Regions from separate parts of the Streptomyces sp. NPDC093064 genome, predicted to be linked through region 1. Evidence: riboswitches for the same ligand, from Rfam matches in the RefSeq annotation. Region 1 holds a riboswitch; each other region holds the start of a gene.
What was found. A riboswitch is a leader RNA that binds a small molecule or an ion and turns the genes downstream of it on or off. The one in region 1 is predicted to bind cyclic di-AMP.
Positions count from the first base shown of each region.

Region 1 (5,215 bases):
CATCGCCTTGGCCCTGTTCGCCATCGGCCTCTTCGCCGCCTATGCGGGAGGGCACGCGGTCGCGCGCGCTCCCCACTACGCCGCGACGGGGCTGCCCACACGCCTCGGAAAGCGCGGGATGCAGACGATCTTTGCCATGCCCTGCGCTGCTCTGGCCGGAATATCCGGCATATGGACCGGTCCCGTCGGGGTGATCGTCTTGTGGTCGGCCCTGGTCGGACTGCTTCTCGTGGCGACCCGACGCCTCGACACGCCGAACCGGGGCCGTGGCCGGCACGCGGGCACGCACACGGGGTGACGGCACGGCGCGATGGCAATCCTTCGAACCGAGAAGCGTCTGCCGGTGCTGTAGGCGCAGGTCGGGGCTGGCTTTCCTGAGCTGCTCACCGTGGCCGACATCTTCATCGCGGTGCCCTGGACCTGAGTGGCGCCGCCCCCTGAAAGGGCCCGCACCCCCCGGTGCGGGCCCTTTCATGTCCGGTGCCGGTGCCGGTGCCGGTGCCGGTGCCGGCACCGGGTGTCCGGCGCGCGCGTTACGCGGGACGGACGACGCTGTGGATCGGCATGTAGTAGATCGACTCCTCGCGGACGTTCGCGCCCGAGTGCGGCGCGTGGATCATCATGCCGTTGCCGATGTAGATCCCGACGTGGCTGATGTCGTCGTAGAAGAAGACCAGGTCGCCGGGCTTGGCCGCGGAGACGGAGACGGTCGTGCCGGCCTTCACCTGGTCCCAGGTGGTGCGCGGCAGCGAGATCCCGGCGGACTTCCAGGAGGCCTGCGTGAGCCCGGAGCAGTCGTACGAACCGGGGCCGGACGCGCCCCACACGTACGGCTTGCCGATCTGGGCCCGCGCGAAGTCGATGACCTTGGCGGCCTGGGCGGCATAGCCGGTGCTCGATCCGGCATCCGTGCTCGTGCCCCCGCCCGTACCCGTACCCGAGCCCGTGCTCGATCCGGAGCTCGTGCTCGATCCGGAGCTTGTGCCCGCTCCCGTGCTCGTGCCCGTTCCGCTGCTCGCCTTCGCCTTGGCGCTCTGAGCCGCCTGCTCCTCCTTGAGCTTCTGCGCGGCCGCCGCCGCCTCCGCCGCCGCCTGCCGGCGGGCCAGCTCCGCGGCCTTCTGCCGGGCGATCTCCTGCTTCTTCTTCTCGATCGCCGCCAGCCGCGCCTTCTCCTCGGCGGTCAGCGTCGACAGCAGATGGCGCGCCTCGCTGAGCTTCGTCTGGACGTCGAGCTTGCTGGTCCTCAGATCGTCCTGCGAGGTGGTCAGCGACTCCAGGATCTTCGTCGCCTCGGTGCGCTTCTTCGTCGTCGCGAGCTGCGCGGTCTGGTAGTCGTCGACGGCCTTCTTCTGCCGCTCGGTGAGCTGGCTCATCAGATGGTCCTGGTCGAAGTACTGCTGGGGATCCTTCGCGAGCAGCAGCGTCGCGGTGCCGGACATCCCGCCCGTGCGGTACTGGGCGGCGGCGAACATGCCGAGCTCGCGCCGCGCCTCGTTCAGCTTCTCGGTGCGCTTCGCCACGTCGTCGAGGAGGCCGTTCACGCGTGTGCGCTGCGTGGCGGTCTTCTCCTTGGCCGCGTTGTACTTCTCGGTGGCCACTCCGGCCTGGTGGTACAGGTCGTCGACTTTCTTCTGCACCTCTTCGAGGCTGGGTTTCTGGGGTTGCGCGGGCGCGGCGTTCGCCGTCTGGGACAGCAGTGCCACGGAGGTGAGGGCCGCGGTCGTCAGACCGAGGGCCGGGGACGTGCGCAGTCCGGCGATCCGGGTGGCCGTGGTCCGGGCTTTGCGGTGCGACGCCAAGAGTGGCGCCTCCTTCCATGGACCGCCTACCGGGTTAGCTGTCGGGTTCGGGCGGGTGGTCGGAAGGGCTGCCCTACCGTCCCGTACGCGCGGTGGGGGACGCGTGAACGGGACCGATTCACCCCAGGGATGAGTGGGTCCCCGGCTCCGGCTGCCGTGAGGCGCACCGGACTCGGCGCAGGCCACCCGTCCCGGCGTTGTTCGCCGGCGGGGGTACGGGGTGCCCGCCGGGCACGCTAGCCAACGCTTGTGACTGCTGTGAAGGTTGGTGCGTGATATGTCCGCTACGTATTCGTGACTTTCACGGTACGCATACGGATGGCTGCACTCCGATGCCCTCGGGGCGTCCGGACCGTACGTCCTGTGGGCGGCGGGTATCCCCGTTTCCCGGGCCTCCCCGACGACCTCCGACCGGCGCGGAAAGCGGGACCGCCGTCAGGGCTCAGGACCGGGACTCCGGATAGGCTCTGGCCAGGACGGGCTTGATCCGACGGGAGGCCGGGATGACGGCGCCGGGGCGCAGGAGCAGTACCTTCACGCGGCTGCTGCGGCACGGCTTCATCCATGCCTCGGACGCCGAGCGGCTGCTGGACGGGCCGGACCTCGCGCCGCTGAGGGACGATCCGGTGCTGCTGGAGGCGCTGGGCGCCACCGCCGACCCGGATCTCGCGCTGGGCGGGCTGGTCCGGCTGCTGGAGGCGCAGCCGGAGTCCAAGGCCCGCCGCGAGCTGCTCGACACGCTGATAGCGGCCAAACCGCTGCGCGACCGGCTGCTCGGCGTGCTCGGCGCCTCCACCGCGCTCGGCGACCACCTCGCCCGGCACGCAGGCGACTGGCGGGCGCTGGTCACCTACGAGCCGCGCGACCTGCACCCGGGCGTGGAGGAGTTCGAGCACGGGCTCGCCGAGGCCGGCGATCCGGTCGCGCTCCGCGTCGCCTACCGGCGCTGCCTGCTGTCCATCGCCGCCCGCGACGTGTGCGGCACCACGGATGTCGCCGAGACCGCCGCCGAGCTCGCCGACCTCGCCACCGCGACCCTGCGCGCCGCGCTCCGGCTCGCGCGGGCCGCCGCGCCCGCGGACGACGCGCTGTGCCGGCTCGCGGTGATCGCGATGGGCAAGTGCGGCGGTCACGAACTCAACTACGTCTCCGACGTCGACGTGATCTTCGTCGGCGAGGCCGCGGACGGCGCCGACGAGGTCAAGGCCCTGCGCGCCGCGACCGCGCTCGCCTCGCACATGATGCGGATCTGCTCCGAGACGACCGTGGAGGGCTCGATCTGGCCGGTCGACGCCAACCTGCGGCCCGAGGGCCGCAACGGGCCGCTGGTGCGCACCCTCAGCAGCCATGTCGCCTACTACCAGCGATGGGCCAAGACCTGGGAGTTCCAGGCGCTGCTCAAGGCCCGCCCGGTGGCCGGCGACCTGGAACTGGGCGGCCAGTACATCGCCGCGCTCGGCCCGCTGGTCTGGCAGGCCGCCGAGCGCGAGAACTTCGTCGCAGACGTGCAGAAGATGCGCCGCCGTGTGGTCGAGACCATCCCCGTGGCCGAGGTCGAGCGCGAGCTGAAACTCGGGCCGGGCGGCCTGCGCGACGTCGAATTCGCCGTGCAGCTCCTTCAGTTGGTGCACGGGCGGACCGACCCGTCGCTGCGCAGCGGCTCCACCCTGGACGCGTTGCAGGCACTGGCCGCCGGAGGGTACGTAGGCCGTGTGGACGCCGTGCAACTCGACGACGCCTACCGGTTCCTGCGTTCCCTGGAGCACCGCATCCAGCTGTTCCGGCTGCGGCGCACCCACCTCGTCCCCGAGGACGAGGCCGATCTGCGCCGGCTCGGACGGTCGCTCGGCCTGCGCAGCGACCCGATCACCGAGCTGACCCGGGAGTGGAAACGGCACACCAGCGTCGTACGCCGGCTGCACGAGAAGCTGTTCTACCGGCCGTTGCTCGACGCGGTTGCCCAACTCGCTCCCGGCGAGGCCCGGTTGAGGCCGGAGGCCGCGCGGGAGCGGCTGGTCGCGCTCGGGTACGCCGACCCGGCCGCCGCGCTGCGGCATCTGGAGGCGCTGGCCTCCGGCGTCACCAGGAAGGCGGCCATCCAGCGGACCCTGCTGCCCGTGCTGCTGGGGTGGTTCGCGGACTCCGCCGATCCGGACGCCGGGCTGCTGAACTTCCGCAAGGTGTCGGACGCGCTCGGCAAGACCCCCTGGTATCTGCGGCTGCTGCGGGACGAGGGGGCCGCCGCCGAGAACCTCGCCCGGGTGCTGTCGGCCGGGCGGCTCGCGCCCGACCTGCTGATGCGCGCGCCCGAGGCCGTGGCACTGCTGGGCGACGGCGACGCGGGCGGCCTCGAACCGCGCGGCCGCGCCCAGCTGGAGCAGGAGGTCCTCGCCGCCGTCCGTCGCGCCGAGACCCCCGAGCAGGGCGTCACGGCGGCGCGCGGCGTACGGCGGCGGGAGCTGTTCCGCACCGCCGCCGCCGACATCGTCGGCTCCTACGGCACCGAGACCCGGCCCGTCGAGGCCGACCAGGGCGCGCTCGTGGACCAGGTGGGCGGCGCGGTGTCCGACCTGACGGCGGCCACGCTCGCCGGCACCCTGCGGGCGGTCGTGCGCAAGGGATGGGGGGACACCCTGCCGACCCGGTTCGCGATCATCGGCATGGGGCGCTTCGGCGGGCACGAGCTGGGCTACGGCTCGGACGCGGACGTGCTGTTCGTGCACGAGCCGTGGGAGGGCGCCGACGAGCGGGAGGCCGCCGAGGCCGCGGCCCGGGTGGTCGCCGAGACGCGGCGGCTGCTCCAGATCCCGAGCGCGGATCCGCCGCTGCTGGTCGACGCGGATCTGCGGCCCGAGGGGAAGTCCGGGCCGCTGGTGCGCACGCTCAAGTCGTACGAGGCGTACTACCGTCGGTGGTCGCTGGTGTGGGAGTCCCAGGCGCTGCTGCGGGCCGAGCCGGTGGCCGGGGACGAGGACCTGGGGCGGCGGTTCATCGAGCTGATCGATCCGTTGCGTTATCCGCGCGGCGGACTGAGCGAGGAGGCGGTGCGGGAGATCCGGCGGCTCAAGGCCCGGATGGAGTCCGAGCGGCTGCCGCGCGGCACCGACCCCAAGCTGCACACCAAACTGGGGCCGGGCGGGCTGTCCGACGTGGAGTGGACCGTGCAGCTGCTCCAGATGCGGCACGCGGCGGGGGAGGCGTCGCTGCGGACCACACGGACGCGGGAGGCGCTGACGGCGGCGCGGGAGGCGGGACTGGTGTCCCCGGAGGACGCCTCGACGCTCGACGAGGCGTGGGTGCTGGCCACCCGGGTGCGCAACGCGGTGATGCTGGTGCGGGGCCGGGCGGGGGACACGTTCCCCACCGAGCCGCGGGAACTGGCCGCGGTGGGGCGGTACCTGGGATACGGGCCGGGG
Region 1 is NZ_JBIVPK010000007.1:274,171-279,385, reverse strand. It holds gene ACIQFZ_RS12115 (hypothetical protein) at 1-298, shown strand, start outside; gene ACIQFZ_RS12110 (NlpC/P60 family protein) at 534-1,799, opposite strand; cyclic di-AMP (ydaO/yuaA leader) riboswitch at 1,807-1,987, opposite strand; gene ACIQFZ_RS12105 (bifunctional [glutamine synthetase] adenylyltransferase/[glutamine synthetase]-adenylyl-L-tyrosine phosphorylase) at 2,303-5,215, shown strand, end outside.

Region 2 (5,215 bases), on a different contig from region 1:
GCGCCTCCGACCACGGCGAGCACCTCACCGAGAACGAGGCCGCCGCCATGGCCTTCATCCTTCTGTTCGCCGGTTTCGAGACCACCGTCAACCTCATCGGCAACGGCACCTACGCCCTGCTCACCCACCCCGAGCAGCGGGACCGGCTCCAGCGGTCCCTCGCCGAGGGGGACGGCGGCCTGCTGGAGACGGGAGTGGAGGAACTCCTTCGCTACGACGGTCCGGTGGAGCTGGCCACCTGGCGCTACGCCACCCGGCCGCTCACCATCGGCGGGCAGGACATCGCCGCCGGCGACCCGGTCCTCGTCGTCCTCGCCGCCGCCGACCGGGACCCGGAGCGGTTCGCCGGCCCCGATGTCCTCGACCTCGGGCGGCGTGACAATCAACACCTCGGCTACGGCCACGGCATCCACTACTGCCTCGGCGCACCGCTCGCCCGCCTGGAGGGCCAGACCGCGCTGGCGACCCTCCTCACCCGGCTCCCGGACCTGCAACTGGACACAGATCCGGCCGACTTGCGCTGGCGCGGTGGGCTCATCATGCGCGGACTGCGGACGCTGCCGGTGCGGTTCACGCCTGGTCGGTAAGTCGCAGGGAAGCCGGACAAGGCAGGAAAAGACGCCTGCCGCCGCACCACGCCTACCCAATGACGGGCACGAAGATGACACATGTTCAACGGTGTGATCTTCACGTGATCTGTGCGGCATGAACTTGTGACAAGCGATCGTCAGCCGATACTTTCACCCATCAGCGTGGCGCCGAGTCTGCGGTCGCCACGCGGGTCACCGCTGTCGCACGAAAGGTCTCCGTATGCTCTCCGGGAACGGACGTCACCGTCGGCCCCGTCAGGCTCCGGCCCTCCTTGTCGCCGCCGGAGTGGCCGGATCCGCCATCGCCATCCCACTGATCGGCGCCGGCGGCGCCAGCGCGGCCGACGGCAACGCGTGGGACAAGGTGGCCAAGTGCGAGAGTGGCGGCGCCTGGAGCGCCAACACCGGCAACGGCTACTACGGCGGCCTTCAGTTGACGCAGGACGACTGGGAGAAGTACGGCGGCCTCGACTACGCCTCGAGCGCCGACCAGGCCAGCCGGTCCCAGCAGATAGCCGTGGCCAAGAAGCTGCTCGCCGACAAGGGCCCCGATGCCTGGCCGACGTGCGGGCTGCTCTCCGGGCTCAACAAGAAGTCCGGGGCGGCGAAGGTCGACACCGGCGTGGGTAATGCGTCCGGATCCTCCAACTCCTCCGGAAAGTCCCTCACGGACGACCTCGGTCTGTCCGACTCGTCACAGGCGTCGTCGAGCGACCCGTCCGGTTCATCCGGCTCGTCGGACGCCGACCCCGGTCCGGCCGATTCCTCCGGTTCCTCCGGCTCGCCGACCGCGTCCCCCACCACGTCCTCCCCCTCGCCGTCCTCGCCCGCCAAGAAGGGCAACCCGGCCAAGTCCGACACGTCCCCCGATGTCGCCGCAAGCGGGTTCCAGTCGCCCGACGCCTCGCCCTCGGTCACGCCGCAGCCGGGTGACACGGACAACTCGTGGCAGATCGGCGGCACTTCGACCCTGGTCGACACCGGGGCGCTCGACGCCGGGGCGCTCGGCGGTGGGCGGCACCGCGGCGGCAGTGCCGCCGAGGACCCGGCCGACAGTCACGCGGCCGCGTCCTCCGGCCGCCACGCCTCCCGCGGCGGCATCGCGCGCGCCGTCGTCGCCGACTCCTACACCGTCCGCGCCGGCGACTCGCTCGAGTCCATCGCCGACTCCCTTGACCTTCAGGGCGGATGGGATGCGCTGTACGCGGCGAACAGGGGGGCGGTCGGGTCCGACCCCAACCACATCTCTGCCGGTCAGACCCTGAATGTCCCTACCGAAACGCCCCAAAAGTAGCGGGAGTTCACGTCCCACTTCGCACCGAATGTCCCATTCGGTGAAAGTGTGGGATGACTCTCAGAAGCCCTGATCGTCTTTGGAATTCGGCGGAGCGCGTGCCTACGGTCGTGACCGCTCGTCACCGCGAGCCCCGGCTGCCGCAACGCCGAATCCTGCCAGCGGCCGTACGGGAACAGTCGTCGCGTCAAGCGCCGTGGGCAGGAGCGGGGGACCCAAGGTAAGTGCCGCGCCCGGCAGTTGACCGGAGCGGCTAGGGGTGGAGCCGTGCCTCACGCACGAGGCACGGCCGGGCAACTCAACCGGCCCGAACCCGACAGCTCACCTCGCAGGCGTCGGTGAGGGGATCCCACCATGCTGTTCTCCAGCAAGGGCAAGCACCGTCGCACGTCCAAGACCACCCGTGTCATCGCGCTCGCCGGTGTCGCCGGCGCCGCTGTCGCCGCCCCGCTGATGGCGGTCGGCGACGCCTCCGCCGCCACCGCCTCCGAGTGGGACGCGGTCGCCCAGTGCGAGTCCGGCGGCAACTGGTCCATCAACACCGGCAACGGCTTCTACGGTGGCCTCCAGTTCACCAACTCCACCTGGGCCGGGTACGGCGGCACCGCCTACGCGTCGCGCGCCGACCTGGCCTCCAAGTCGCAGCAGATAGCCGTCGCCGAGAAGGTACTCGCGGGCCAGGGCAAGGGCGCCTGGCCGGTCTGCGGCAGGGGCCTGTCCGGTGCCGCCTACACCGGCAGCGCCCCCGCGTCGTCGTCCTCGTCGTCCTCGTCGTCGTCTTCTTCGTCTTCGTCGTCGTCGAGCGGCAGCTCCGCCAAGAGCACCGCCACCCGCTCGACCGAGCAGCAGGCCGCCAACCGCTCCGCGACGCGTCCCACCCCGAGCAAGACCGTCACTACGCCGACCGGCGAGAAGGTCAGGAAGGGTGACGGCGAGTACAGGGTGGTCTCCGGCGACACCCTCAGCTCCATTGCCGCCGAGCACGGCGTCCAGGGTGGCTGGAAGAAGCTGTTCGAGCTGAACAAGGACATCGTCGACAACGCCGACCTCATCTATCCGGGCCAGCAGCTCCACCTGAAGTAAGGGCCCGTCCCGCCCTCGGCGCTTTCCAGGGCTCCCCGCCCCGGCGCGTTCCCCCCTACGCGCCGGGGCGGGGCTTTTTCGTCTCCCGCACGCCCGGCCGTTCCCGAACCTTCCCCTCCCCTTTGTTCCGAGTGGGAACAATGGGTACCGTCACTCTGTCCACGAGGCGGTCGGTCGGCCGGTCGCCGCCCCGGGACGGTTAGGCTCTAGTCGCAAGGCTCACGCCCCGCACTTCCAGCGTCACATCCCAGAAGGAGATGCTCGTGCCGTCCATCGACGTCGTCGTAGCCCGGGAAATCCTGGACTCCCGAGGCAACCCCACGGTCGAGGTCGAGGTCGGCCTCGACGACGGCAGCACCGGTCGTGCCGCCGTCCCCTCCGGCGCCTCCACCGGTGCCTTCGAGGCCATCGAGCTCCGTGACGGCGACCCCAATCGCTACCAGGGCAAGGGCGTCGAGAAGGCCGTCCTCGCCGTGATCGAGCAGATCGGCCCGGAGCTCGTCGGCTACGACGCCACCGAGCAGCGTCTGATCGACCAGGCCATGTTCGACCTGGACGCCACCGACAACAAGGGCTCGCTGGGCGCCAACGCCATCCTCGGCGTCTCCCTCGCCGTCGCCCACGCCGCCTCCGAGGCCTCGGACCTCCCCCTCTTCCGCTACCTCGGCGGTCCGAACGCGCACCTGCTGCCGGTGCCGATGATGAACATCCTGAACGGCGGCTCGCACGCCGACTCCAACGTGGACATCCAGGAGTTCATGATCGCCCCGATCGGCGCGGAGTCCTTCTCCGAGGCCCTGCGCTGGGGCACCGAGGTCTACCACACCCTGAAGAAGGTCCTGAAGAGCAAGGGCCTGTCCACCGGCCTCGGCGACGAGGGCGGCTTCGCCCCGAACCTCGGCTCCAACCGAGAGGCCCTGGACCTCATCCTCGAGGCGATCAAGGAAGCCGGATACGCCCCCGGCGAGCAGATCGCCCTCGCGCTCGACGTCGCCGCCTCCGAGTTCTACAAGGACGGCAAGTACGTCTTCGAGGGCAAGGAGCGCTCCGCCGCCGAGATGACGGAGTACTACGAGGAGCTCGTCGCGGCCTACCCGCTCGTCTCCATCGAGGACCCGCTGTTCGAGGACGACTGGGCCGGCTGGAAGGTCATCACCGACAAGCTCGGCGACAAGGTCCAGCTCGTCGGCGACGACCTGTTCGTCACCAACCCCGAGCGCCTCGCCCGCGGCATCGAGGACGGCGCCGCCAACGCGCTGCTCGTGAAGGTGAACCAGATCGGTTCGCTCACCGAGACCCTGGACGCCGTCGAGCTGGCCCAGCGCAACGGCTTCAAGTGCATGATGTCCCACCGCTCCGGCGAGACCGAGGACGTCACGATCGCCGACCTGGCCGTCGCCACCAACTGCGGCCAGATCAAGACCGGCGCCCCGGCCCGCTCCGAGCGCGTCGCCAAGTACAACCAGCTGCTGCGCATCGAGGAGATCCTCGACGACGCCGCGGTGTACGCCGGCCGCTCGGCCTTCCCGCGCTTCAAGGGCTGAGCCGCTTCGAGGGCTCAGCCGTTCCAAGGGCCGAGCCGTCCCGGAGGCTGAGCCGCAAAGCGTAAGGCTTCGCCAGTCGCACGTACGTCCCCGTACCCGGTCCCGTACCGTGTCCGGGGACGTACGCACGTGTGTGCGCGGGCACGAACGGGAGGCGGGACGATGGCCGTCAAGGACCGGGACCGGTTCTCCACCACGACCAGGCTCAGACTGCTCGGTGAGCAGACCGCGGCCCGTGTCTACCGTTCGCAGACCCGCCGCCAGGCCCGCCGCTCCCGCCTCACCGGCCGCGCGGCGCTGCTCGCGCTGGTGCTGTGCTCGATGGTGGTCGCCCTGGCGTACCCGATGCGGCAGTACGTCACCCAGCGCGCCGACATCGCCGATCTGCAACGACAGAAGCGGCAGGCCCAGGAGCGGGTGGAACAAATGCGCGACCTCAAGGCACGCTGGCAGGACGACGCCTACGCCGAACAGCAGATCCGGCAGCGGCTGCACTACGTGAAGCCCGGGGAGACCGGCTACGTCGTGGTCGACCCGGACCCGGCCGAGCGGTCCCGCGCCGAGCGGGGGACGGCCCGCCGCCCCTGGTACGCCAACGTCTGGGACGGGGTCGACAAGTCCGACGCCTCCGACCAGTGAACTGACAGAGAGACATACGCAAGGCATGGAAACCCCACCGCCGCCCACCGAGCGCACCGAACCCA
Region 2 is NZ_JBIVPK010000011.1:157,898-163,112, forward strand. It holds gene ACIQFZ_RS16220 (cytochrome P450) at 1-587, shown strand, start outside; gene ACIQFZ_RS16225 (transglycosylase family protein) at 811-1,884, shown strand; cyclic di-AMP (ydaO/yuaA leader) riboswitch at 2,067-2,234, shown strand; gene ACIQFZ_RS16230 (transglycosylase family protein) at 2,239-2,967, shown strand; gene eno (phosphopyruvate hydratase) at 3,225-4,511, shown strand; gene ACIQFZ_RS16240 (septum formation initiator family protein) at 4,674-5,150, shown strand; gene ACIQFZ_RS16245 (DUF501 domain-containing protein) at 5,176-5,215, shown strand, end outside.
Region 2: linked by a shared signal. The riboswitch ahead of ACIQFZ_RS16230 (transglycosylase family protein) and the one ahead of ACIQFZ_RS12110 (NlpC/P60 family protein) in region 1 are both predicted to bind cyclic di-AMP.

Region 3 (5,215 bases), on a different contig from region 1:
GAACTTCAGCACGTGCTCGGCCACCGCGCGCAGCTTGGTGTTGGACCGCTGGGAGACCTCCCGCAGGACCTGCCAGGCGTCCTCGGGCGGGATCCGCCCGAAGGCCACCACGGCGCCGATCGCCTGGTCGATGACCGCGTGCGAGGTGAGGGCCCGCTGGAGCTGCTCGATCTCCTGGTGCAGCCGCTCGTGCTCCGGCACCGGATCGGTGGCGGAGAGCGGCGGGAGAGGGTGCCGCTCGGACATCGCGAAGAACACCATGACCAGTCCCCTGGGTCGTCGAGCACCCGTGCTTCCAGCTTCACCCAGGAGGACGCCGTGCACGACCCGGGACCGTTCCCGCACCCGGCCCCGGAAAGCTCGCCGCGACTTACGTACGTCCTGTACATTTTTTACAGAGACTGCTCCGACCGGAGACGGCACCGCCGCATGGAGGGGTGTGCCATGGCGCGATCGTCCGCCCGCTACGTCCTGCCGGAGTTCACCGAGATCACCAGTGCCGGCCGACGGTCCCTGGATCCGTACGCGAAACTGCTCGAGGAGCGGATCGTCCTCCTCGGCACACCGATCGACGACACCGCGGCGAACGACGTGATCGCGCAGTTCGTCCACCTGGAGCACCGGACGCCCGACCGGGACATCTCGCTCTACATCAACTCCCCCGGCGGCTCGTTCAGCGCGACGCTGGCCGTCCACGACACGATGCGGTACGTGTCCTGCGACGTGGAGACGATCTGCCTGGGCCAGGCCGTCGCGTCCGCGGCGGTGCTACTGGCCGCGGGCACCCCGGGCAAGCGGTACGCGCTGCCCGGGGTGCCCGCGTGGTGCTGCGGCAGCCGTCGCTGCCCGAGCCGGTCGAGGGCCAGGCGTCCGACCTGGCGATCCAGGCGGACGAGCTGACGCGGGTGCGCGCCCGCGTGGAGGAACTGCTCGCGCGGAGCACCGGGCGGTCCGCGCGGCAGGTGCGGACCGACCTGGAGCGGGAGCAGACGCTGGACGCACAAGAGGCCCTGAGATATGAGCTGATTGACCGAATCATCCCGAACCGCGGGGCCACGCACACCGCGCCGGACGCGGGGTGAGCCGCCGATGCTGCCACCCGAGCTGCCGCCCCTGCCGGCGCTGACCCGCGCCGAGGCGGAGCTGATCGACCGTTACCTGGAGGCGGCCGACCTGCTGGGCCGCGCCAACCCGGGACGGCCCGGAGACACCTACCGGGCTCTGAGGGCTGCCCAGGCGCTCGTCGGCAGAGCAGTGGAGCTGCGGGACACGCTGGCGCTGATGCACCGGCGGGGCGAGACCGAGCTGCATGCGGACACTCCGGCCCGGGCGCTGCGGGTGCTGGACGGCGAGCGGCGCACGGCCCGCGTCACCCTGCCTCCCGACTGCGGAAGTTGACGTCATCCACAGCCGCGGTCTCGGCGGGCGAAGGGGCCCATCTGTCTGGACACGGGGGGAAATCACCCCGAATGACCGACCGCCTTTCGGTGTAGGTTCAGCTCCCTTTTCGGGACCGCCGCAGTTGCGCAACACGCCTCCCCGGATGGCGGAATGAGGTGCTCCGGTGCTGGTCCGGGGGTCGTCGCGGGAGGGGGCAGCCGTTCGATCGCGAGGGTGTCCACCCGAACGGGCGCGTGGTGAGTAACAACACAAACACGCGGTTCCGTTGGGATTTTCGGACATCCGTAGGTGAAGATCCCTGTCTGACGACAAGCCCCCGCCACAACGGCGGGGCGGTCCGGGCGGACGCCGAGTCCTGCCGCCGCCCGGATGACCGGTCGACAGGAGTGGATCGGCAGGAGTGGAGGACCCAAGCACGACGGGTCGCCGGAACGGTCACGCCATGGCCGGTCCGAGCAGCCCTTGGGGTGAAGCCGCGACAACGCGGCCGGGCAACTTCGCCAGCCCGAATCCGACAGGTCATCCTTCACAGGCGGCTGACGAAGGGTTGCGCATGACTGCGCTCAATCGTGTCCCGTCGCTGATGGCCCGGGCCGGTACGGCCTCGGCCCTGACCCTGGCCGCCGTGGGCGGCTCGATCGTGGTCCCGGGTGTGGCCTCCGAAGCCTCGGCCGCGACGACCGCGAACACGGTGCTGCGGATCGCGGCGTCCAAGCAGGGGTCGCCCTACCAGTGGGGCGCCACGGGGCCGCGGAGGTTCGACTGCTCCGGGCTCACGCTGTACTCGTTCAAGAGGGCGGGCAAGACGCTGCCCCGCACGGCCGCACAGCAGTACAACAAGAGCCGGCACATCTCCGCGGGCAGCCGCCGAGCCGGGGACCTGGTGTTCTTCCACTCGGGCTCGAACGTGTACCACGTGGGCATCTACGCCGGCAAGGGCAAGATCTGGCACGCCCCGAAGACCGGGGACGTGGTGAAGCTCCAGAAGATCTGGACGAAGAGCGTCTGGTACGGCCGGGTGCGCTGATCCGGCCGCGGTGCGGTGCGGTGGCGGAGCTTCGACTCGTCACCGCACGTTCCTACGGTTCCTGACCCGCGGCCGTCACCCGGCGGGCGGGAACCGACCACGGAAGTTCGATGCAGACCGTCTTGCCGCCCTCCCGGGTCGGCCGCACGGTCAGACTGCCGCCGCACTCGGCGGTGAGCCACCGGATGATCACCATGCCCCGGCCGTTGTCCTGCTGGACGGCGGCCGGCAGGCGTTTCGGGAACCGGGGGTGGCTGTCGGTGACCCCGATGTGCAGTCGTTCGTCTCGCACGAGGACAAGGTCCACCGTGAAGGTGGGTGACTGCCCGAAAGTGTGCTGTACGGCGTTGGTGGCGAGTTCGGAGACGATGAGCCGGACCGTCTCGGCGGTGTCCGCGGCCGGCGGCAGGCCCCACTCCGCGAGCGTGCCGGCCACATAGGCACGGGCCGCGTAGACCGAGGCGGGATCGCTCGGCAGAGTGACGGATGCTTCCAGATGGTCTGCCATGGCGACGTCGTCCCTTTCCCACGGGGCCGGAGTCCGACACTGAGCGGATGATTCGAGTACGGTCCCGCACTGGTGCTTCGCCGTCAGACTGCCATCAGCACTCCGGTCTCGGTGGCGATCCACCGAGATATGCATATATCTGTCGCTCGATGCGGTGAACTCTGCGACGGCAGACCGTATCCGGAGCGGGTCGCGTGGAGCGTTCAGAGGGAGCGAGGGAGTAGCCCATGCAACACGGTCCCGAGGTGCGCCGGCGGAAGCTGGGCGCCGAACTGCGCGCCCTGCGCACCGGCGCGGGTCTCACCAGCGGTGAGGCGGCCCGCCTGGTCGGCTGGCACCAGTCGAAGGTCAGCCGGATCGAGACCGGCACCAGCGGGGTGAAACCGGCCGATGTGCGCTCGCTCCTGGACGCGTACGCCGTCCACGACGCCCAGCTGCGCGAGTTGCTCCTGGTGCTCGCGGGGCTGGACGACGGCGGCGACCGGCACCACTGGTGGCACGCCTATCGCGGAGTGCTGCCGCCGACCTACCGGGACTTCATCAGCCTGGAGTCGCAGGCGAGCGGGATGCGCACCCTGGAGACCTCGGTCGTCCCCGGCCTGCTCCAGACGCCCGAGTACGCGCGCGCGGTCACCCGGGCCGCCGTGGACGGGCTCGACGAGGACCGGCTGGACGCGCTGGTGGAGGTGCGGCTGGCCCGCCAGGACGTGCTGCGCTCGCGACCGCCGCTGAAGCTGGACGCAGTGCTGGACGAGGCGGTGCTGCGCCGGGAGGTGGGCGGGCCCGAGGTGATGAGGCGGCAGCTGGAGCGGCTGACGGAGGCGGCCCGGCTCCCCCAAGTACGGCTCCAGGTGTTGCCGTTCGCCGCCGGCGCTCACATCGGCATCACCGGCCCTTTTGTTATTTTCTCATTTTCGAACGCTTCTGATCTGAACGTAGTGGTTCTCGACCACTTGACGAGTAGCCTCCACCTCGAGCGGAAAGAAGACCTAGAGGCCTACGCCGAGGCCTTCGACACCCTGCGGATCCACGCCCTCTCGCCCGAGGACTCGTTGGACTTCATCGCCGGGATACGCCAGACCCCCTGACGGCGCACAACCGCGTACCGCGTTAAGGAGGCCCCATGTCCGCTCTGCCTCGGCACGTACCTTCCAGCACCGATCTGCACGGCGTGCGCTGGCTGCGCAGCAGCTACAGCACGGGAGCCAACAACTGCGTCGAGACGGCCCGGCCCGCCACGGGACCGTGGGCCGGGCTGCTCGCCGTGCGCGACTCCAAGGCCCCGTCCGGGCCCGCGCTGCTCTTCTCCCCCGCGAGCTGGGCAGGCTTCACGGCCGCGACACACCTCACCTGACGGACAATCCGGTCATATCCGCACTCGGTGACACCCGGCCGTGTCACGCCGACTCATGGTCGTGTTCCACCGATCACCCGTACAGCGCGTTCGATCTGCGCCCCGGAGAGGTCCGCGCGGGCGGTCAGCCTCAGCCGTGAGATGCCGTCGGGCACGGAAGGAGGACGGAAGCAGCCCACGGCCAGCCCGGCCGCCCGGCAGTCGACCGCCCACCGCACGGCCCGCTCCGGGGACGGCGCGCGCACCGAGACCACCGCGGCGTCCGGACGCACCGCCTCCAGGCCCGCGGCGGTCAGGCGTGCGTGGAGTTCGGCCGCCACGGCACGCGCGCGTGCCGCACGCTCCGGCTCGCGGCGCAGCAGTCGCAGCGCCGCGAGGGCGGCGCCCGCGGCCGCGGGGGCGAGACCGGTGTCGAAGATGAACGTCCGGGCCGCGTTGACCAGGTGGTCGATCACCCGCGCGGGCCCGAGGACGACTCCGCCCTGGCTGCCGAGCGACTTCGACAGTGTGGCCGTGACGACCACGTCGCCGGCGCCCGCCAGCCCGGCCGCGTGCGCGGCGCCGCGGCCGCCGGTGCCCAGGACGCCCAGCCCGTGGGCGTCGTCGACGACGAGACCGGCGCCGTGCTCCCGGCAGACCGCGGCGAACTCCGCCAGCGGGGCCGCGTCGCCGTCGACTGAGAACACCGTGTCCGACACGAGCACCGCCGGGCCCTCGTGCGTGCCGAGCGCCTTGCGCACGGCGTCCGGGTCGGCGTGCGCGACGACCTGCGTCGTGCCCCGGGCCAGCCGGCAGCCGTCGATGAGCGAGGCGTGGTTGCCCGCGTCGGAGACGACGAGCGAGCCGTGCGGCGCGAGCGCGGTGACCGCGGCCAGGTTCGCGGCGTATCCGGAGGAGAAGACCAGCGCCGCCTCGAAGCCGCAGA
Region 3 is NZ_JBIVPK010000026.1:109,684-114,898, reverse strand. It holds gene ACIQFZ_RS27395 (ANTAR domain-containing protein) at 1-261, opposite strand, end outside; partial or broken gene ACIQFZ_RS27390 (ATP-dependent Clp protease proteolytic subunit) at 445-1,082, shown strand; gene ACIQFZ_RS27385 (hypothetical protein) at 1,090-1,398, shown strand; cyclic di-AMP (ydaO/yuaA leader) riboswitch at 1,738-1,951, shown strand; gene ACIQFZ_RS27380 (C40 family peptidase) at 1,955-2,428, shown strand; gene ACIQFZ_RS27375 (ATP-binding protein) at 2,481-2,936, opposite strand; gene ACIQFZ_RS27370 (helix-turn-helix transcriptional regulator) at 3,164-4,024, shown strand; gene ACIQFZ_RS27365 (DUF397 domain-containing protein) at 4,060-4,290, shown strand; gene ACIQFZ_RS27360 (8-amino-7-oxononanoate synthase) at 4,344-5,215, opposite strand, start outside.
Region 3: linked by a shared signal. The riboswitch ahead of ACIQFZ_RS27380 (C40 family peptidase) and the one ahead of ACIQFZ_RS12110 (NlpC/P60 family protein) in region 1 are both predicted to bind cyclic di-AMP.

Region 4 (5,215 bases), on a different contig from region 1:
GTCGTCCGTGCCATGCACCTCGACCTGACCGGCCGCCCCGTCCCGGAGGGCGAGCAGCGCGCCGGCCACCGGTACGTCGTGGAGAACATCGACCTGCCCGCCCTGCTCGCCTATCGCCGCAGCGGCTACACCACGCCGCACGCGCCGGCGAGGGCGAGCGGCACGGAGCTGGCCTGGCTCGCGGGTGACGACCCGATGCCGTTCCTCACGATGCTCGCCCGCTTCGTGCGTCCGGGCGCCCGGCACCTCCATCAGCTGTGGCGGACCAACCGCCGCGGCGGCACGACCGGTTAGGGCAGAGCACGAATGTATGCGGGCGGCCCGTCCCGCCGCCCGAGCCGGCCCACGAAGTGACGTGAACACGTCCTGGGGAGGGACTTCGTGAACCAACCGGTGGCAGTCATCGGTGCCGGGCCGTTCGGCCTGTCCACCGCCGCCCATCTGCGTGCCCGGGGCATCCCGGTCCGCGTCTTCGGCGAGCCCATGGTCGCCTGGCGCGACCACATGCCCGCAGGAATGCTGCTGAAGTCGACCCCGGCCGCCTCCGGCATCGACTGCCCGCAGCGCGGCCACACCCTCGCCGACTACTGCGCCGCGGCCGGCATCGGACCGCTGGTGGCCGACGAGGACATCATCCCGGTGGAGACCTTCATCGCCTACGGCGAGTGGTTCCAGCACAGGCTGGTGCCCGAGCTGGAGCGGGTGCGGGTGGTGTCGGTCGACCGGCGGCCGGGCGGCGGCTTCGAGCTGAAGCCCGACTCCGGGGAGCAGTTCACCGCCCGAGCGGTCGTGGTGGCGACGGGCTTGTCGGGCCTGTCCCATCTGCCGCCGGAGCTGGCCGCGGCGGTGCCGGACGGCCCCACGCCCACCGGGCCGCTCTCGCACAGCTCCCAGCACCACGACCTCGGCCGGTTCGCCGGGAAGGAGCTGATCGTCGTCGGCGCCGGCCAGTCCGCGCTGGAGACGGCGGCGCTCGCGGCGGAGGCCGGCGCGCGGGTGCGGGTGGTGGCACGGGGCCGCGGCTCGGTTGCCTTCGGCGCCCCGCCCTGGGAGCAGCCGAGGTTCCGGCCCGAGTCGCCCTTCGGCCGCGCCTGGTCGCTGTGGGCGCTGAGCTACTACCCGCAGCCCTTCCGGTACCTCCCGGCCGGGGTCCGCCACCATCTGGTCGGCCGGGTCCTCGGCCCGCTCGGCGCCTGGTGGCTGCGCGAGCGCTTCGAGTCGGCGGTGCAGGTCCACGAGGTGAGCGGCATCGTGCGCGCCGAGGTCACGGGCGGGCGTCCGGTACTGACGGTGCGCACCCTCGCGGGCGAGAGCCGGGAACTGGAGGCGGACCACGTCATGGCGGCCACCGGCTACCGCGTCGACATCGCCGCGATGGGCTTCCTCGGCCATGAGCTGCGCACCGGACTCGCGCTCAGCCGCGGCGCCCCGAGGCTCGGCGCGGGCTACGTCTCCTCGGTACCCGGCCTGTACTTCACGGGGTTGCCGGCGGCGGCCTCGTACGGGCCGGTGATGCGGTTCGTGTGCGGCACGGAGTTCGCCTCGCCGCGGCTGGCCGCACACCTTGCGGCGGCGCACGGTTGAGGGCCACCTCGCCCGCGGTGCCGAAGCGCTCTCACAGGTAAGGGAGTTGAGGAGAGGGGAGCCGGGAGCCCGGTGGCCGTCGCGGTCGTCCGGTTCCGGTCGAGTCGGCGGGCCGCGGCATCCGTATTCTCTGATCATGGCCGCCCTCGCATATGCCCTCATCGCCACTGACCTGGACGGAACGCTGCTGCGCGGCGACCACACCGTGTCCGAACGGTCCCTCGCCGCGCTCGCGGGGGCGGCGGCCGCAGGTGCCCGGCACCTCGTGGTGACCGGACGGCCGGCACCGAGGGTGCGGGAACTGCTCGACGTCCTCGGCACCACGGGGCTCGCGGTGTGCGGTCAGGGCGCCCAGCTCTACGACGCAGGCAGCGACCGCCTGCTGTGGTCGGTCACCCTGGACCGGGAGCAGGCCGAGACCGCGCTCGGCAAGATCGAGGCCGAGGTGGGGGAGGTGCACGCCGCGGTCGACCAGGACGGGGTCGAGGGGCTCACGCTCGTCGAGCCGGGGTATCTCATGCCGCACCCGGCGCTGCCCGCCGTACGGGTCGAACGGCGCGACGACCTGTGGCGCGCGCCCATCAGCAAGGTGCTGCTGCGTCACCCGGTGCTGTCCGACGACGAGCTGGCGGCGGCGGCCCGCGGCGCGGTGGGTTCCCTCGCCACGGTCACCATGTCGGGCCCCGGGACCGTTGAACTCCAGCCGTGCGGCATCACCAAGGCGACCGGGCTGGCACTGGCCGCCGAACACCTGGGACTGGGCCGCGAGAGCGCCCTCGCCTTCGGCGACATGCCGAACGACATCCCGATGTTCCAGTGGGCCGCCCGGGGGGTCGCCATGGCCAACGCCCACCCCGAACTCAAGGCGGTGGCCGACGAGGTCACGATGTCGAACGAGGACGACGGCATCGCCGTCGTCCTCGAACGACTGTTTGTCTAGCCGGTGCGTGGTCCGGCTACGGTCCGGTCAGTACGCGCCGAAGACGTTGTCGATGGACCCGTACCGCTTGGCCGCGTAGTTGCAGGCGGCCGTGATGTTGGCGATCGGGTCGTAGATGTCCCAGGACGTGCCGTTCACGTGGTAGGCCCGGAAGGTCGGGTCGATGACCTGGAGCAGACCCTTGGACGGGATGCCCTTCCTGGCGTTGGAGTCCCAGAGGTTGATGGCACGCGGGTTGCCGGAGGACTCGCGGATGATGTTGCGGTGGATCCCGTTGTAGGAGCCCGGGATGCCCTTCTGTGCCATGACCGCCAGGGAGGCCCGGATCCAGCCGTCGAGGTTGTTCGAGTAGCCGAAGCTCGCGGCCGTCCGGACGGTGGCCGGGGTCGCCGCGGACGCGGTCGTGGCACCGAGCAGCGGCACGGCGAGGACGGCTGCGCCCGTGCCGGTGACGGCGAGGGTGCGGATGAGGCGGGCGGTGCGGGTAGAGCGGCGCTGACCGTTTGCAGGCATGGGGGAATTCCTCTCCGTCGCCTGCGAGGTGAGCTGTCGGGTTCGGGCTGGGAGGTGCCCGGCCGCGCCCTGAAGGGCACGGCTTCACCCCGAGCCGTTCCGGTGCGGCGTACGCGGTACGTACGACACCCGGCCCGGCGAACTTACCTGGGTCCCCCGCTCCTGCCGTGGGTCATTCGGTCGTTGGGATTACGGGCGGCGGCAGGATTCGGCGTCCGCCCGTTGGTGCCGGGAACGTATGCGAGAGCACATGTCCCGAACAAGTGCCGGAATCACACTCGTCCTGTTTGACCTTGGTCTGGGGTGTATGTGGTGCTTGATCCTTTGCACTTGCCAAGGTTCAACTCGGCTTGCTGTAAAGGGAATGTGAAGGAGTGCGAGAGATGGCGCGGACGGGGGGAGTGTGTTCCAAGTCACGGCTCGGGCGACCGAAGGGCAATTACCACTAAAGAGAATTGAAACCCTAATAGGGGTGAATCGGACTTCACGCGTGAGTGCGTGTGGGCCGTGTGGCTGACGCGTGATGGTGGTCACGTCGGGTGAAGTGGCCTGGCCCGTATAGGTGGGCGATATCGGTGATCGAAACGTGACCGGATACGCTGACTTGAGTGAGGGCAGCGACCTATCGACAAACCGTGTAATCCCCAGCAGACACCAGCAGACAGGAGACCCCTCGTGACCGTCGTCGGGCCATTCGGGCTGACCGTGCGGGACCAGGCTCTCGAAGCCGATGTCCAGGCCGGATTGGCGGGTGTCGAGGAAGGGCTGCTCGAAGCCACCAAGAGCGAGGTCCCGTTCATCACGGGCGCCGCCCAGCATCTCGTCAGGGCGGGCGGGAAGCGGTTCCGGCCCCTGCTCGTGATGCTCGCGTCCCAGTTCGGGGATCCGTACGCGCCGGGGATCGTGCCCTCGGCCGTGGTGGTGGAGCTGACCCATCTGGCGACGCTGTACCACGACGACGTGATGGACGAGGCCGCCGTGCGCCGCGGGGTGGCCAGCGCCAACACCCGCTGGGGCAACTCGGTCGCGGTCCTGACCGGCGACTTCCTCTTCGCCCGCGCCTCGCAGATCCTCGCCGACCTCGGCCCGGAGGCCGTGCGGGTGCAGGCCGTGGCGTTCGAGCGGCTGGTCACCGGGCAGATCCTGGAGACGGCGGGTCCGCAGGACGGCCGGGACCCGGTCGACCACTACCTGGACGTGCTGGGCGGCAAGACCGGCTCGCTGGTGGCGGTGTCGTGCCGGTTCGGCGCGATGATGTCCGGCGCCGACGAGACGGTCGTGGACGTGCTGACGCAGTACGGCGAGCGGCTGGGCGTCGCCTTCCAGCTGGCGGACGACGTCCTGGACATCGCCTCCGACTCGCACGAGTCGGGCAAGACGCCCGGCACCGATCTGCGCGAGGGCATCGCCACACTGCCGGTGCTGCGGCTGCGCGAGCGTGCGGCCCGGCTGGGGCTGGCCGAGGACATCGCCCTGTGTGAGCTGCTGGACTCCGACCTCAGCGACGACGCGCGGCACGCGGAGGCGCTGGCTGCGCTGCGGGCGCACCCGGCGCTGGAGCAGGCCCGCCGGGACACCGTGCGCTACGCCGAGGAGGCGCGGGCCGCGCTGGCGCCGTTGCGGGAGTGCGAGGCGAAGGCCGCACTGCTTCAGCTGTGCGACGCGGTGGTGCACCGGGCCGGCTGACGCCCGTCCGGTCCCGCGACCTCGCAGGACGCCCCCTCCGGGCGGCGCTCTCCACATCTACCCCTACGGGGTGGGGGAGGCGTCGCCCTTTGCGTGTCATACCGCAGGCGTACACGGAGTTGGCTCCGGGGTCTGACGCCTCCGCCCCGCCGATTTGGTCAGATGGAAACAACGGACCACACCACTCCTCACCGATCTGGGTGAGAATGGCGGCTGAGGGTTACACCCCAGTGCAGAAGGACAGCCGCCGCCGATGACGGAGGTAGGGCACACATGGCACCGAACGAATCCGAAGCCGACGACCTGCGCACGGGGCGCCGCAAGGCCGCGCGCTACGTCGTCCCGGTCACGGTGGTGGGGGTGGCGGCGGCGACCATCGGGCTCGTCCCCGCACTCGCCGCGTCCGGCGACCCCAACCTGCCGAAGATCACCGCACAGCAACTCATCGAGAAAATCGCCAAGTCGGACGTCCAGCAGTTGTCCGGCACGGTC
Region 4 is NZ_JBIVPK010000013.1:150,346-155,560, forward strand. It holds gene ACIQFZ_RS18350 (ATP-grasp domain-containing protein) at 1-294, shown strand, start outside; gene ACIQFZ_RS18355 (FAD-dependent oxidoreductase) at 382-1,584, shown strand; gene ACIQFZ_RS18360 (HAD family hydrolase) at 1,718-2,524, shown strand; gene ACIQFZ_RS18365 (transglycosylase SLT domain-containing protein) at 2,552-3,037, opposite strand; cyclic di-AMP (ydaO/yuaA leader) riboswitch at 3,043-3,229, opposite strand; gene ACIQFZ_RS18370 (polyprenyl synthetase family protein) at 3,713-4,723, shown strand; gene ACIQFZ_RS18375 (outer membrane lipoprotein carrier protein LolA) at 4,997-5,215, shown strand, end outside.
Region 4: linked by a shared signal. The riboswitch ahead of ACIQFZ_RS18365 (transglycosylase SLT domain-containing protein) and the one ahead of ACIQFZ_RS12110 (NlpC/P60 family protein) in region 1 are both predicted to bind cyclic di-AMP.